Linked DNA regions of Pigmentibacter sp. JX0631. The protein of the gene in region 4 binds, or shares a complex with, the protein of the main gene of each other region. Links are inferred from orthologs where the notes say so. Each region holds a gene or a part of one and is shown on either strand. Other genes may lie near its edges. The genes, in order: QEJ31_RS06225, nuoB, ndhC and nuoD.

Region 1 (2,901 bases), 740 kb from region 4 along the record:
CAACAATTGAATATATGACTTTATTAAATGTTTGGAGAGATTTGTTTGCAGGACATGCGCAAACTCCTTTAGAACATATTCGCGATCATTTAGATGATTGTACAACTTTTGGGTTTGATCGATTTAAAGGCAGCGTGCATATTTCATTGTGTTTAGATATTTTTGATCAAGCCATTGCTCCTGGAACAAGTGCTTCAACACCATTTGGAGTTCAAGTAAAAGATTTGTCACAATCTTTAACATTTATTGCCAAATCCCAAACATGTCGTGTTATGGACATTGCAGAACTTTGCCCGGCAAGGGATACTCATGAAATGACTTCAAGATTAACAGCAGCACTCGTTTATCGTATGGCATTATTGCGTGAAGAATATTCTTCAAGATTAACTTGATGGTTCTCTTGTCGCATGGATGATTATGAGATAGTTGAACTCGTTAAGGAGGAACTTGCATATGGAGCAATCCGTTTATTCTATTGGTTTGAATCCTTATTTGCCAATATTGCTCATATTAGTATTTGGGCTTGCACTAGGTCTTGGAGTTAGCGGCGCATCACTTTTTCTTGGCCCTAAAAAACCTAATTCACACAAACTTGAAGTGTATGAATGCGGTTTGCCGGTTACAAGTTCCGCTGAAAACCGGTTTTCAATCAAATTTTATTTAACCGCAATTTTATTTATTCTTTTCGATATTGAAACAATATTTATGTACCTGTGGGCAACTGCGTTTGATTATTTAGGGTGGTTTGGAATTGTTGAAGTTGGATTATTTTTGGCAACTTTAGCAATTGGCTACATATATGTCATCAGACGTGGTGCGTTACGTTGGGATTAAGGAGTTTTGGTAATGTTTGATATTAGTATGACTCAAGTTATCAGCACCATTCTTCTTATGCTGCTTGGTATAGCAGTAGGTGCACAAGTGGCTCCTATTATGAGTTGGGTAGAACGCAGACAGTGCGCTATTATACAACGTCGATTGGGACCAAATAGAGTCGGTTTTTTTAAGTTTAGATTATTAGGATTAGGGCAACCAATTGCTGATGCAATTAAACTTTTATTTAAAGAAGATTTTGTTCCTCCTTATGTACACAAAGCTTTTTATGTTTTAGCTCCAGTAATTCCTGTTACTATGGGACTTGCTGTTACTGTGGCAATTCCATGGGGAAGTCATATTCTAGTTAATAATGAAGTTGTAAATTTACAAGCAGTAAGCTTGAACTCAGGATTTCTTTTGATATTTGCCTTTTCTTCATTAGCTGTTTATGGTGTTACTTTAGCTGGTTGGTCTTCAAATAATAAATATTCCCTGTTAGGTGGTTTACGCGCTTCTGCACAAATGGTTAGTTATGAAGTAGCTATGGGCCTTAGCATTATTCCTTTAATTTTTATTTGGGGAACATTAGATCTTCAAACTATGATAACGAAACAGTCTGAAATACTTTGGGGATTTCTTCCTAATTGGGGGGTTTTTCACGCACCTGTCGCTTTTATTATATTTATAGTAGCTATTTGTGCAGAAACAAACAGACTGCCATTTGATTTAGCTGAAAGTGAAGGAGAACTTGTAGCCGGATTTTTGACTGAGTACGGAGCTATGCGTTGGTCGCTATTCTTTCTTGGTGAGTACGCAATGATGTTTGTTATGTGTGTACTTACTGTTTCGTTATTTTTTGGTGGATATGAACTTCCTTGGTTATCACAGGCATATTTACTGGACACTATGACGCCTCATCTCGGTGAAGTTGTTACAAGATGGCTCTTATTACCTTTAGGTATAGTTGTTTTATTGACAAAAGTAATTATATTAATGTGGCTATTTGTTCAAGTTAGATTTACTATTCCTCGCTTTAGATATGATCAATTAATGAGATTAGGATGGATATATTTACTTCCTATCGCCCTTGTAAATCTTATAATTACTGCAATTGTCACAGCAATTGTAAAATTTCATTAATTAAGAAAAGGGACTCAAATGTTGACTCAAATATCTTTTTTAATAATGGGAATCCTCGCAGTATTTTTATCTGCTTTAATGATTACAAGAAAATGGCCAGTCACTGCCGCAATGTTGCTCATTGTTGTCATGATGCTGCTTGCTGGTATGTATGGTTTACTTGGAGCGCATTTTTCAGCTGTTTCACAAATTATAGTATATGCTGGCGCAATTATGGTAGTATTCGTTTTTGTTATTATGCTCTTGAATTTACCTCCTGAAGAGTTACGTTATGGTAGAGTTACTTTAGGTGAATTAGTTTTAACAGTACTTGGTTTTTTAGTTGCATTATTTCTAGGAACAAAAGTTGGTCAGGGATATTTAGTTTCCGGTCTTAACTCTGTATCGCTTGCAAATGCTAGACCTCCTTATTACCCAGCATCTATGAATGAGAATGTAAAAAATGTATCTGCCTTAATGTTTACTGATTATCTCTGGGCTTTTGAATTAATAAGTTTTTTAATATTAGTAGCTATTGTTGGCGCAATTGTCATAGCAAAGAAAGCGAAGGTGAATGATGCCAAGTCTTCCTGAATTAGGAATATATTTTTCTATACTTCTCTTCATAGTTGGACTTTTTGGGGTCATGTTTAGAAAAAATTTGATTTTTATGATGCTAAGTATTGAGGTTATGTTAAATGCAGCTAATTTAGCATTTATTAGTGCAAGTAATATGACTCATACAATTGATGGGCAAGTGATCATGTTTTTTGTGATGGCTGTGGCTGCATGTGAAGCAGGAATTGGTCTTGCACTTATCATTTCTTTATATCGTGCTAAGTCAAGTGTTGAGATTGATGATCTCAGAGTGCTGAGAGGATAATTATGCAACAACAAACATTACTTACTTTAATAGTTTTACTGCCATTAGTTGGTGCTTTGCTGAATGCATTTATGCTAAGAAAA
Region 2 (4,032 bases), 360 kb from region 4 along the record:
AGAACTCAAGCTGAAGCAAAAAAAATTATTGAAGAAATTCATGCACAATTAGCAAAAGGTGCAGACTTCAGCAAATTAGCAAAAGACAAAAATGATGATTCCAACGCTAAAAGCAACGCTGGAAATATTGGATTTATCGATGAATCTAATATGGATCCAAAATCTGTTAGCACTGCACTAAGCCTAACTTCCCAAAATCCTTTATCTACTATAGTTGAAACCCCTTTTGGTTACCGCATTTTTAAATTTATAGAAGGTAAGCCAGCCATTACAAAATCATTTGAAGATGTAAAATTACAATTAGCTGAACAAATGATAGGAAGCGACATTAAGCAAAAGCTAGAAGCGAATCTATTAAAAGAAATAAATGAAACTTTATCAGCAAAAAATATCGCTAAATTAAACACAATATTAACTGAAAATAAAATCACATGGCAATATGTTTCAAAACAATATAAAGTTTCTGAATCATTTATTACCGAGCTTGGAGTATCAGACAGTTTGGCGCAAAATGTTTTCTCCCTTAAAAATCCTGGAGATTTAATTCAGAAAGTTTTAGATTTCGGGGCTAAAAAAGCTATTGTAAAATTAGTCTCAAAAACTGTTCCAACTAATACAAATGAACAAATTGAAGCTCTTAAAAAACAAATGACTGGAATGAATAGCCAAGAATTCGCCACAAAAACACAAAAGTATATCCTATCTTCATATGAAAAAAGTGATAAAATTAAAATCAACCCAGCTCTTCTAAATTAATTTTTTAGAGCGCAAAAAGACTTCCGATTTATTGAAAGGTACTAATTTTGCAAAGTGATGTTGATGTTTTTATTATTCAAAAACAAACAACCCTAGAGCGATATACAAGAAGTAAAATTAATATAGATTTTTTTGATTACTTGGAAAGAGACAACCAAACTCCAGTTCCTTTACAAGAAGCGCATAATGAACATACAAAAAGTAGAGATATTTTACTCAAAGCTTTAGAAAAATATTCATTGACATATAAAATATTTAATTTGGATGAATTATCTTCAAATAATATTTGTTACTATAATGATAAATGCAAAAATTCTGGTTTAAATCCAAAATTAAAATTGGTCATTTCATTAGGTGGTGATGGTACTCTTTTGCACGCAAGTCATCATGTAGGAGGCGATGTCGCTTTATTAGGAATTAATTCTTGCCCCGCACACTCTGTAGGGCATATGTGTCCTGTAGTTCCTAACGATATTGAAAAAGCCATAGGCTGTATTGTTAAGAAAGAATATTCAACAAAAAGTGTAAGAAGAATTAAACTAGAAGTTTCACGAAAACAAATTCTTCCATTGGCATTAAATGATGTGCTGCTCTGTAATCGCCACCCAGCTGCCACAAGTAGATATCAATTAGGAATTTTTTCCTCAAATTTTACTAAAGAGTTTGGTTCTGAGAAACAATTGTCAAGTGGACTTTGGGTATCTACTGCAGCTGGGAGTACAGCTGCTATTTCATCATATGGTTTTCAAAAGTTAGATCTTCTTTCATCCCAAATATTAGCAGCAGTCAGAGAACCCTACACCCCAAGAAATGAATCTTTACAATTAAAGCAATTTTCTATTGACGGAGATGAAAAATCATTGTTGTTTTTTTCTCGCATGCGCCAAGGTCTCGTCTGTGTTGATGGACCTGATTCCTGCGCATATTTGGGTTTTGGTGATACTGTAAAAATGAGCTTACCAAAGGAATGCGCAATAAATCTTGTTCTCGATTTTTTTGGTAAAGTACCTTTGTTTCCGATAGATAATGGTTAACACAAATAGTGAAATAGTATTTTATAGGAGAGCTTTTTTATGAAGCACCACAATTATGGAAGTGAATTTTACATAACAACTAAGCAAAAAGAACTTGTTGCTTGGGCAAGAAAGAACTCTTTGTGGCCTTATCCTTTTGGAACTGCTTGCTGCGGAATCGAATTGATGTCGGTCATGGGACCTAAATATGATTTAGCCCGATTTGGAGCAGAAGTCGTGCGTTTTTCTCCAAAACAAGCTGATTTATTGATTGTTGCTGGCACGATTACAGAGAAAATGGGGCCAGTAATCAAAAGAATTTATGATCAAATGCCAGAGCCAAAATGGGTTCTTTCAATGGGCGCATGCGCTTCTTCAGGCGGTTTTTATCGCGCTTATCACGTTATGCAGGGAGTTGATAAAATCATACCTGTTGACGTCTATGTTCCCGGCTGTCCCCCAACTCCAGAAGCTGTTTTAGATGGCTTCATGCAACTGCAAGAAAAAATAAAAAAAGAAGCTCTTGAAGGCATTTCAGCTGAGAAAGAAGACAAGTAAACATGAAGGAAGAAAAGCTTCGCATTCTTATCATAGAAGATGACAGAGATTTAAATAATTTATTGAAATATACTCTGGAAGCTTCTAGGGATTATGACGTCAAATCACATTTTGATGGTAATGGTGCTTTTGAACTTATTTCTCAATTTATGCCTGATCTTGTTTTATTAGATGTGATGTTACCAAATATATATGGTACTGAAATATTAAAAAACATTCGTGATAACTCTAATACAGCTGGAATTCTTGTCATTTTATTAACAGCACGTTCCCAAGAAAAAGATAAAGTAGAAGGATTCGAAGCTGGTGCTGACGACTATATTACAAAACCATTTTCTCCAAGAGAACTAATGCTTAGAGTGAATGCTTTATTACGTCGATCGCATGCCTTAAAATTTCAAAACTCTCACAATCCATCAAATAAAGATGGCGAGAAAATAAACATTCCCCAAGATCCATTAGAACAAAATAGTTCGAAAATTATTTCAGTTGGCACAATAAAAATATTTCCTGATGAATATAAAGTAACAGTGAATAATGAAGTTATTTCACTTACGGCGACTGAATATCAATTATTAGTTTTTTTGTGTGAAAGAGTAGGAAAACTGCAAAGTAGAGAAGCTCTTTTACAAAAAGTCTGGGGATATGAAGGCCAGGTTAATACAAGAACAGTCGATACCCATATAAAACGCCTAAGACAAAAATTAGGAGTTGCTGGAAGTATGATCGAAACTATTCATGGATTTGGTTATCAATTAATTGATCCTCATTGAAATTATATTTTTTGCGTTTCTCCCAACGATAATTAATGGAAACGAGTGCAATTCAGAAGGAAATGCATATAACTAGAAAAAATTTGGAATGTGGAGAAATCTTTTGTTACAAACATGTCCGGAAAAGACTCCAATACAACCTTTCTTTGTGATTGAACGGGATGTATTGCTGCAAGTTTCGCTGTGGCATTTATAAAGTCAGTTTCATTTGAAGTTTCTATTGCGGTAAACACAGCATTAATTGCCGCTTTTTCATATGGTCGTTCAGCTGCAAATTGCGTCCAATCCGCAACATTAGCGAATGAACGAGTTACATACCCTCTATCTAAAAAAGCATTTAAAGTGTTGCCCCCATTAAAACACGTTTGATTTAATGGGGCTATCAAAGCATAACCTGTGCATCCTGGATTTCTTTCCGAATTAGTAGCCATATGTTCTTTAAACTTTTGTGAAATTTTTTCTTGTAAATACTTAATATAGCCAATCTCTTCTATAGTCCTTGGGCTCATTGGCTTTCCTGATAAAGGATGTAAGACAATATTTCCACCTACAGGTCCTCTAAAAATAAAAGGACTATCGTCTCCAAGATTCGCATTTAATACTGCAGCCGAATCGTCTCCCCCTTCTCCATTATACTCAAGCCACGCATTGAAATAAGCTTTTTTGATACATGGATTTATAATCTCAAATTCATATTGTATATTGGACTGAAATGTGGAGCCAACACTAATTTCATTGTAATGACAATTATCTCTTAATTCTCTCACAAAATTTCTTCCTGAATCTGTGTTTGTTACTTCGTAAGCATGCGTGTTAACTGTGTCTGGGAGAATACCATCCATAAATTTTTTATATTTCCAAAATCCATCATTAGGATAACCTTTTATTCTTTCCATTTCGTGAAAAAATGATTCATGATGATGTTCTAGCCA
Region 3 (3,897 bases), 740 kb from region 4 along the record:
GTGAAACAGCTGAAAAATGCGCTCCAAGTAAACCATACATACCAGCAAGCAGCATCATGACAACAATGAGCAACATTGCGGCAGTGACTGGCCATTTTCTTGTAATCATTAAAGCAGATAAAAATACTGCGAGGATTCCCATTATTAAAAAAGATATTTGAGTCAACATTTGAGTCCCTTTTCTTAATTAATGAAATTTTACAATTGCTGTGACAATTGCAGTAATTATAAGATTTACAAGGGCGATAGGAAGTAAATATATCCATCCTAATCTCATTAATTGATCATATCTAAAGCGAGGAATAGTAAATCTAACTTGAACAAATAGCCACATTAATATAATTACTTTTGTCAATAAAACAACTATACCTAAAGGTAATAAGAGCCATCTTGTAACAACTTCACCGAGATGAGGCGTCATAGTGTCCAGTAAATATGCCTGTGATAACCAAGGAAGTTCATATCCACCAAAAAATAACGAAACAGTAAGTACACACATAACAAACATCATTGCGTACTCACCAAGAAAGAATAGCGACCAACGCATAGCTCCGTACTCAGTCAAAAATCCGGCTACAAGTTCTCCTTCACTTTCAGCTAAATCAAATGGCAGTCTGTTTGTTTCTGCACAAATAGCTACTATAAATATAATAAAAGCGACAGGTGCGTGAAAAACCCCCCAATTAGGAAGAAATCCCCAAAGTATTTCAGACTGTTTCGTTATCATAGTTTGAAGATCTAATGTTCCCCAAATAAAAATTAAAGGAATAATGCTAAGGCCCATAGCTACTTCATAACTAACCATTTGTGCAGAAGCGCGTAAACCACCTAACAGGGAATATTTATTATTTGAAGACCAACCAGCTAAAGTAACACCATAAACAGCTAATGAAGAAAAGGCAAATATCAAAAGAAATCCTGAGTTCAAGCTTACTGCTTGTAAATTTACAACTTCATTATTAACTAGAATATGACTTCCCCATGGAATTGCCACAGTAACAGCAAGTCCCATAGTAACAGGAATTACTGGAGCTAAAACATAAAAAGCTTTGTGTACATAAGGAGGAACAAAATCTTCTTTAAATAAAAGTTTAATTGCATCAGCAATTGGTTGCCCTAATCCTAATAATCTAAACTTAAAAAAACCGACTCTATTTGGTCCCAATCGACGTTGTATAATAGCGCACTGTCTGCGTTCTACCCAACTCATAATAGGAGCCACTTGTGCACCTACTGCTATACCAAGCAGCATAAGAAGAATGGTGCTGATAACTTGAGTCATACTAATATCAAACATTACCAAAACTCCTTAATCCCAACGTAACGCACCACGTCTGATGACATATATGTAGCCAATTGCTAAAGTTGCCAAAAATAATCCAACTTCAACAATTCCAAACCACCCTAAATAATCAAACGCAGTTGCCCACAGGTACATAAATATTGTTTCAATATCGAAAAGAATAAATAAAATTGCGGTTAAATAAAATTTGATTGAAAACCGGTTTTCAGCGGAACTTGTAACCGGCAAACCGCATTCATACACTTCAAGTTTGTGTGAATTAGGTTTTTTAGGGCCAAGAAAAAGTGATGCGCCGCTAACTCCAAGACCTAGTGCAAGCCCAAATACTAATATGAGCAATATTGGCAAATAAGGATTCAAACCAATAGAATAAACGGATTGCTCCATATGCAAGTTCCTCCTTAACGAGTTCAACTATCTCATAATCATCCATGCGACAAGAGAACCATCAAGTTAATCTTGAAGAATATTCTTCACGCAATAATGCCATACGATAAACGAGTGCTGCTGTTAATCTTGAAGTCATTTCATGAGTATCCCTTGCCGGGCAAAGTTCTGCAATGTCCATAACACGACATGTTTGGGATTTGGCAATAAATGTTAAAGATTGTGACAAATCTTTTACTTGAACTCCAAATGGTGTTGAAGCACTTGTTCCAGGAGCAATGGCTTGATCAAAAATATCTAAACACAATGAAATATGCACGCTGCCTTTAAATCGATCAAACCCAAAAGTTGTACAATCATCTAAATGATCGCGAATATGTTCTAAAGGAGTTTGCGCATGTCCTGCAAACAAATCTCTCCAAACATTTAATAAAGTCATATATTCAATTGTTGGAATCTTTTTTTCAAATACATAATCATACAATGATTGAGGATTTCTTTCTCTTTGAATTCCTATTTCTAGTAAAGCTTTGCCGTCATGAATATTGAATGGAAAGTCTTCAATAATTCTTCTAAAAGCAGTTCCACTGTTAATTTTTCCATTTTCTACAGGACGCAAATCAAAATGCGCATCTAAATTTATAATTGGTATTTTTTCTTTCTGTTTTCCTAATACATGGCCTTTGTAGCTTCCATAACTAAAATCATGACCACCGCCAATCACAAAAATCATTTTCGCATTTTTTTTAATAAAATAATTTACTACTTCAGAAAGTCTTTCATGAGTTTCTTCTATTGATTTAGAAAGTACTAAATTTCCAGCATCAAAAAATTTACTTGATATAAGATCACAATTTTTATTAATTACTTCACTACTTGTAAATGGTTTGTGCGTACTAGGATTAAATATCCTTAAATTCGTGTCATAAAGTCTATAGAAACTTTCTCGAAAACGATCCGGCCCCTCTTTAGCTCCTGGATTTCCATTATTTTCAATAACTCCTCTGTCATCAGGAACTCCAACTATAATATATTTATCATTAAAATCTAATTCTAATTTTTTTTGATTTTTTTCAAAATATTCAATATTTTTTATTGATGTACCAAGGGTTTCTTTTCGACTACTTCCATTAATTTTAGCTTTTTCTAAAAATTTTAATACAGTTTTTGTCATGTTAATTCCAAATTTTTTGAGAAATAAAAAATTAGCAACGTTTAATTTTGCTCAATGCTTAATTTTTTTCAAGCATATGAATTTCTATATTAAGATATTAAAATAGATTTTTTATCTGAACAAATTATTCCTTATATTTTATATAATTATGAAAAAATACCATTAATTTGCAAACGTTTTTATTTTATGACAATTTGCAAAAAGAATTTTAGTAATTCTTTTCTTACCGGTGTATTCACATAGCTTACCAATTAAAGGAGAAAAAATGAAAACAAACAATATATCCTCTAAAATGTGGGGCAAAGATATCTTTTGGGGGCTTGGTTATGAATTTGATCCACAATGGACTCTTACAAAAAGACAAAAAGAATTACAAAATAATTTAATAATTATTTGTAAAGAAATTATTAGACCACAAGCTATTGAATGTGATAAAAATTTAACCTTTCCAAAAGAAAGTTTTAATGCATTATCAAAGTTAGGTTTACTTGGACTAACTATACCTATCGAACTAGGTGGCTTAGGCGAAAATCATACTTGCGCAGCAATGATAGTAGAAACTATCGCTAGATATGGTTGTCCAAGTACGGCTATGTGTTATGTAATGCATATTGCTGCTTTAAGTGCTTTACTGCTTCATGCAAGTAATAATTCAACATTTAAAAATCTTTTATCAAGAATAAATAATGAAGTATTAATTGGGACTATTGCTTATTCAGATCCATCTACAGGAAGTCATGCATGGTTTCCTAAATCTTCAAATTCACAAGAAACAAAAAATGGATGGAAAGTTTTTAAAAAAGCATCTTGGGTAACTTCAGGAGGATTTGCAGATTGGTATTTAATACAGACAACTAGTCATGAATTTCAAGGAGATTACTCAAAACTTTCTTGTTACCTTTTATTTCAGAACGAAGTAACAACAAATCCTTCGATTTGGAAAGGATTAGGAATGAGAGGAAATCAATCTGGACCATTGGAAGTAGATGGAATAGAAATTCCAAAAGATAGAATTGTTGGTAAGCCAAATGAA
Region 4 (4,030 bases):
AAATTAGACCAGTTTCTTCTCCACAAATATATGCACCAGCTCCGGAATAAACATCCATATGATGTGTAAATCCAGAACCCATAATATTCTCACCTAAGTAACCAGCATCATATGCTTCTCGAATGGCTTGTTCACACCATTTAATTTCATTATAAAATTCACCACGCACATAAATATAACTTTTATGTGCACCAATCGCATAAGAAGCAATAATTTTTCCTTCTACTAAGGAATGAGGTGTAACTTCTGCTATGTAGCAATCTTTATAAGTCCCAGGTTCGCCTTCATCAAAATTTGTAATTAAATATTTTTCTCCAGCACCTTTTGGAACAAAACTCCATTTTAAACCGGTTGGAAAACCTGCTCCACCACGACCTCTCAATCCAGAAGCTTTCACAGTATTAATGACATCTTCAGATGTCATCCCACCTTTTAAAACTTTTTCTAATGCTTTATAGCCGTTTGCTTTTTCTTTATACGTCTTAATGCTACGCGCGTCTGGATGACCTTCAAGTCCAAGCAATATACGATACTCATCAGGCTTCCGGCCTTGGTATTCGTTTGTAATAACTGGCATGAAACAGTCTCCTTTTATTTCTTCAAATTATTTGCACAATTGATTGCTGCTTTTGGCAATTCTTTTGCACTATATTCTTTAATTAGAGCAAGAGCTTTTTCAGGTGTTACGTTATTGTGTCGATCTTTATTTATTAAAGTTGATGGAGCGTAACCACATTGCCCTAAACATTCTACACCATGCACTTCAAAAGGAAGATCTCTTCCTTCTTTCTGCGCTTTTTCAATTTCATATTTTACTGCTTTAATGGTGTCATTTGCCCCCATCAACCAACATGAAATACTTTTACAAATTTCAAATCGATATGGTTTTGGCGGACTTTTTCGATACATTGTATAAAAAGTTAAAACTTCTCTTACATCAACAGCTGAAAGGCCAAATTGTTTTTCTAACTCATTTACATCTGCATCAGAAATCCAATCTTTTTCATCTTGGATAGCATGCAAGATAGGCAAAATGCTTGAGCGTTTAGTTTCATAACGCTTGACAAATCCCTCAATTATTTTGATCAATTCTGGAGAAAAAACTGGCATAAATTGCCCCTTATCTATCAAGTTCGCCTGCAATAATATTGATACTTCCAAGTGCTGACACTGCATCAGCTAAGAAATTTCCATGCACCATTGTTGGGAATCCACTTAAGATAGAAAAACAAGGAGCACGACATTTTACTCTATAAGGGTTTCCACTGCCGTCAGAAATCACATAAAAACCGAGCTCACCATTTGCAGCTTCGTGTCTGTGATATACCTCACCTTTTGGAGGTTGGATTCCATTTATAATTAGCATAAAATGATTCATCAATCCTTCAATGTTACCGTAAACATCTTTTTTAGAAGGTAACACAATATTTTTATTTGGAACATTTATTGGTCCATCAGGCATGTTTTTAAAGCACCAACGCAAAATTTTAATACTTTGTCGAACCTCTTCCATTCGAACAAGGTAACGATCATAGGTATCACCATTTGTTCCTACTGGTATGTCGAAATCAACTTGATCGTACATCCAATAAGGTTCTTCTTTTCTGATATCGTATTCAAAACCTGTGGCTCTTAAACAAGGTCCCGTATATCCAAACTGAACGGCAAGATCTTTTGGTAATATTCCAGATCCTTTTGTCCGTTGCACAAAAATTCTGTTATTTGTTACGAGAGATTCAACATCCATATGTTTTTTTTCAATACTGTCGACTACTCTTTCACATTCAGCTAACCAGCCTTCGGGAATATCAAATCCCATTCCGCCAATACGCATTAAAGAAACAGTTAATCTGGCTCCACATAATTTTTCAAATAATGAATAAACTAATTCACGCTCTTCAAATAAGTAGAAAAAGCCTGTGATTGCTCCTAAATCTACTAAATTTGCTCCTATACAAACATAGTGATCTATTATTCTGGATAGCTCATCAATAATCATGCGCATTACTTGTGCTCTTGGTGGTACTTTAACCCCAATTAGTTTTTCAACTGTTTCACAAAATGCACTATTATTCATTGGTGCAGAACAATAATTTAATCTATCAGTATATGGAATGACTTGATTATAATTATGAGTTTCACACATTTTTTCAAAACATCTATGCAAATAACCAATTTCCACATCCATTTCTTTTATACGTTCAGCACCGTCAATAACGGACATAAAACGTAAAGTACCATGAGTTGCAGGATGTGCTGGACCAATGTTTATCCACATAAGATCTTCATGATCATACTTTTTCATCAGACGTTCACGATCTTTGTCAAAAGTATTTTCTAATGCTTCACCACGCATGGATTGATTTTTATCAGCAGGATAGTCTTTTCTAAGAGGATGCCCTTGAAATTCATGATGCGTTAAGATGCGACGCAAGTCTGGATGACCTGCAAATTGTACTCCAAACATATCCCAAGTTTCGCGCTCTGCCCAATTAGCACTTTTCCATATATGTTGAATAGTAGAGATAGATTCTTGCTCACCAACATGACATTTTACACGCAATCGTTTTTTTTCTACAGGAGCGAGTAAATGATACACGACATCAAAACGTTTGTTACGCTGAGGCCAATCTACCGCAGTAACATCAATAAGAAATTGAAAATGATGTTTGTCTCTTAAACAAAACATAACTTCCACAATTTTTTCTTTTGGGATGATAAGCGTTTGCTCCTGAGCAAACTGCTCTCTTTCCTCAAACTGCCAAGAATCAGCAGCAACAATTTTTTTTAAATCATCAATAATAGTAGCGTAAAAAGCATCCATCTCGGATATATCCTCCCCTGGCGTGCTACATTTTCGGTGCCATAAGAATTCATAACAAAACATATGTCAACTTGCCTTCAACAAAATGTGAAAGAATCTCAAGCAACCAAAAAAGATAAAATGACAAACTCATTTTCACATTGTAAAAGTTCATTCTCTCATAATGAGAAAGAAGGCAATCTCATGACTCAATTTTTAAGCATACATCAAAAGAATCCTGATAAAAGGCAGATCAAAAAAGTGATCGAAATAATTGACGGCGGAGGGATCATCCTTTCACCGAGTGAAACAGGATTTTGTTATTTAGGAAGTGCTTCTTTAGATAGCACTCATGAAAAATTTTTAAAACTTCGCCCAGGACACCCAAAAAATAAACCATTTAGTTTACTTTGCAAAGATATTTCGCAGGTAAGCAAAGTGGCGTACCTCTCAACACAAATTTTTCGTTTAGCTTCGCGAGTATGGCCTGGCGCTTACACTCTTATTCTTCCCTGCTCAAAAAATACTCCTAAAATTGCAGCTGGTCCAAAAAGAAAAACTGTTGGAGTGCGAATATCAAATCATCCCATTATTGAAAATATAGTGAAAGAATTTGATCATCCTCTACTTGTTACAAGTGTCACTGATGAAGAGGAACTCATAGAACAAGATTATTTTAATGAGGATACCAAAGATGATTTCTGGTGGACTGACGTAAATAAAATTTGGAATCAAGCAGCAAAGAACTTAATAGATATTGCAATCGACGATGGAGAACAAATTCCAATAAAGGTATCCTCTATAATTGATTTTTCACAAGAACCGCCAGTTCTTATCCGTGACGGAGGAATTGATTTAGATTTAATTGGTATTTTTAATACAAATTAATAAATTTATTTTAAATGATTATTTTAAAAACAAAACTTTACATAAATGTTTTAATAAAGTAATATCCCGAACTAGGCTTTTATTACTAGGAGGGTAATTATGAAACTAGGTAAATTTATCTGTGGAATTCTACTTGTAGGTTTTTTAAGCACTTCATGTGCAAGGATTTTGAGACGCTCTGAACAACCTGTTGTTCAGCCGAATGAGCAAGTTTCAGAAGCAATGCCATTGCGCTAATAATTAAAATGCAAAAAAAGGGAGTGTTTCTTTACACTCTCTTTTTTAATTTATAAATATTATTTTTTCTTCCAAAGCATATAAGAAATAAGTACGAAAATA

What was found.
Region 1: the proteins of nuoD (region 4) and QEJ31_RS06225 are in contact, whole or in part, in a cryo-EM structure (PDB 6ZJN), measured with the Thermus thermophilus proteins. The link is inferred for Pigmentibacter sp. JX0631 from one-to-one orthologs. Residues at the interface, in WP_223903221.1 of Thermus thermophilus: Pro35, Ser36, Asp139, Gly141, Ala142; in WP_096411122.1 of Thermus thermophilus: Ala224, Glu225, Gln226, Glu227, Ala295, Trp297, Phe298, Arg299.
Region 2: the proteins of nuoD (region 4) and nuoB are in contact, whole or in part, in a cryo-EM structure (PDB 6KHJ), measured with the Thermosynechococcus vestitus proteins. The link is inferred for Pigmentibacter sp. JX0631 from one-to-one orthologs. Residues at the interface, in WP_011057128.1 of Thermosynechococcus vestitus: Pro17, His18, His19, Pro20, Ser21, Met22, Val25, Arg27, Met29, Thr31, Ile38, Asp39, Cys40, Glu41, Pro42, Val43, Ile44, Gly45, Tyr46, Leu47, His48, Arg49, Gly50, Met51, Lys53, Ile54, Asn57, Arg58, Pro65, Tyr66; in WP_011056552.1 of Thermosynechococcus vestitus: Leu46, Met47, Tyr48, Thr50, Ala51, Cys52, Phe54, Ile55, Glu56, Ala58, Ala59, Ile61, Gly62, Ser63, Arg64, Phe65, Asn76, Pro78, Thr89, Thr91, Lys93, Met94, Ala97, Leu101, Met123, Phe124, Ser126, Asp127, Ser128, Tyr129.
Region 3: the proteins of nuoD (region 4) and ndhC are in contact, whole or in part, in a cryo-EM structure (PDB 6ZJN), measured with the Thermus thermophilus proteins. The link is inferred for Pigmentibacter sp. JX0631 from one-to-one orthologs. Residues at the interface, in WP_223903221.1 of Thermus thermophilus: Met26, Thr27, Asn29, Gly31, Pro32, His34; in WP_096411116.1 of Thermus thermophilus: Glu45, Ser46, Asn48, Pro50, Ala51, Gly52, Glu53.

The regions. Positions count from the first base shown.
Region 1 is NZ_CP123622.1:1,437,212-1,440,112, reverse strand. It holds QEJ31_RS06225 (NADH-quinone oxidoreductase subunit H), read left to right. Parts: upstream 1-846; coding sequence 847-1,956; downstream 1,957-2,901. Other genes in the region: nuoL (NADH-quinone oxidoreductase subunit L), read left to right, coding at 2,821-2,901; nuoK (NADH-quinone oxidoreductase subunit NuoK), read left to right, coding at 2,513-2,818; QEJ31_RS06220 (NADH-quinone oxidoreductase subunit J), read left to right, coding at 1,975-2,529; ndhC (NADH-quinone oxidoreductase subunit A), read left to right, coding at 454-834; QEJ31_RS06235 (formimidoylglutamase), read left to right, coding at 1-392. UniProt on the Escherichia coli protein: NDH-1 shuttles electrons from NADH, via FMN and iron-sulfur (Fe-S) centers, to quinones in the respiratory chain. The immediate electron acceptor for the enzyme in this species is believed to be ubiquinone.
Region 2 is NZ_CP123622.1:339,438-343,469, forward strand. What follows is about bases 660-3,578. They hold nuoB (NADH-quinone oxidoreductase subunit NuoB), read left to right. Parts: upstream 660-1,829; coding sequence 1,830-2,327; downstream 2,328-3,578. Other genes in these bases: QEJ31_RS01445 (peptidylprolyl isomerase), read left to right, coding at 660-756; QEJ31_RS01450 (hypothetical protein), read left to right, coding at 804-1,790; QEJ31_RS01460 (response regulator transcription factor), read left to right, coding at 2,330-3,100; QEJ31_RS01465 (hypothetical protein), read right to left, coding at 3,133-3,578. Also shown: more of QEJ31_RS01445, read left to right, coding at 1-659; more of QEJ31_RS01465, read right to left, coding at 3,579-4,032. UniProt on the Escherichia coli protein: NDH-1 shuttles electrons from NADH, via FMN and iron-sulfur (Fe-S) centers, to quinones in the respiratory chain. The immediate electron acceptor for the enzyme in this species is ubiquinone.
Region 3 is NZ_CP123622.1:1,437,970-1,441,866, forward strand. Bases 1-2,784 are described here. They hold ndhC (NADH-quinone oxidoreductase subunit A), read right to left. Parts: upstream 1,691-2,784; coding sequence 1,310-1,690; downstream 1-1,309. Other genes in these bases: QEJ31_RS06220 (NADH-quinone oxidoreductase subunit J), read right to left, coding at 1-169; QEJ31_RS06225 (NADH-quinone oxidoreductase subunit H), read right to left, coding at 188-1,297; QEJ31_RS06235 (formimidoylglutamase), read right to left, coding at 1,752-2,784. In the rest of the region: more of QEJ31_RS06235, read right to left, coding at 2,785-2,864; QEJ31_RS06240 (acyl-CoA dehydrogenase family protein), read left to right, coding at 3,130-3,897. UniProt on the Escherichia coli protein: NDH-1 shuttles electrons from NADH, via FMN and iron-sulfur (Fe-S) centers, to quinones in the respiratory chain. The immediate electron acceptor for the enzyme in this species is believed to be ubiquinone.
Region 4 is NZ_CP123622.1:699,997-704,026, forward strand. The notes cover bases 473-3,389. They hold nuoD (NADH dehydrogenase (quinone) subunit D), read right to left. Parts: upstream 2,825-3,389; coding sequence 1,121-2,824; downstream 473-1,120. Other genes in these bases: nuoF (NADH-quinone oxidoreductase subunit NuoF), read right to left, coding at 473-577; QEJ31_RS02940 (NAD(P)H-dependent oxidoreductase subunit E), read right to left, coding at 592-1,110; QEJ31_RS02950 (L-threonylcarbamoyladenylate synthase), read left to right, coding at 3,008-3,389. Outside these bases: more of nuoF, read right to left, coding at 1-472; more of QEJ31_RS02950, read left to right, coding at 3,390-3,691; QEJ31_RS02955 (hypothetical protein), read left to right, coding at 3,791-3,928; QEJ31_RS02960 (DoxX family protein), read right to left, coding at 3,988-4,030.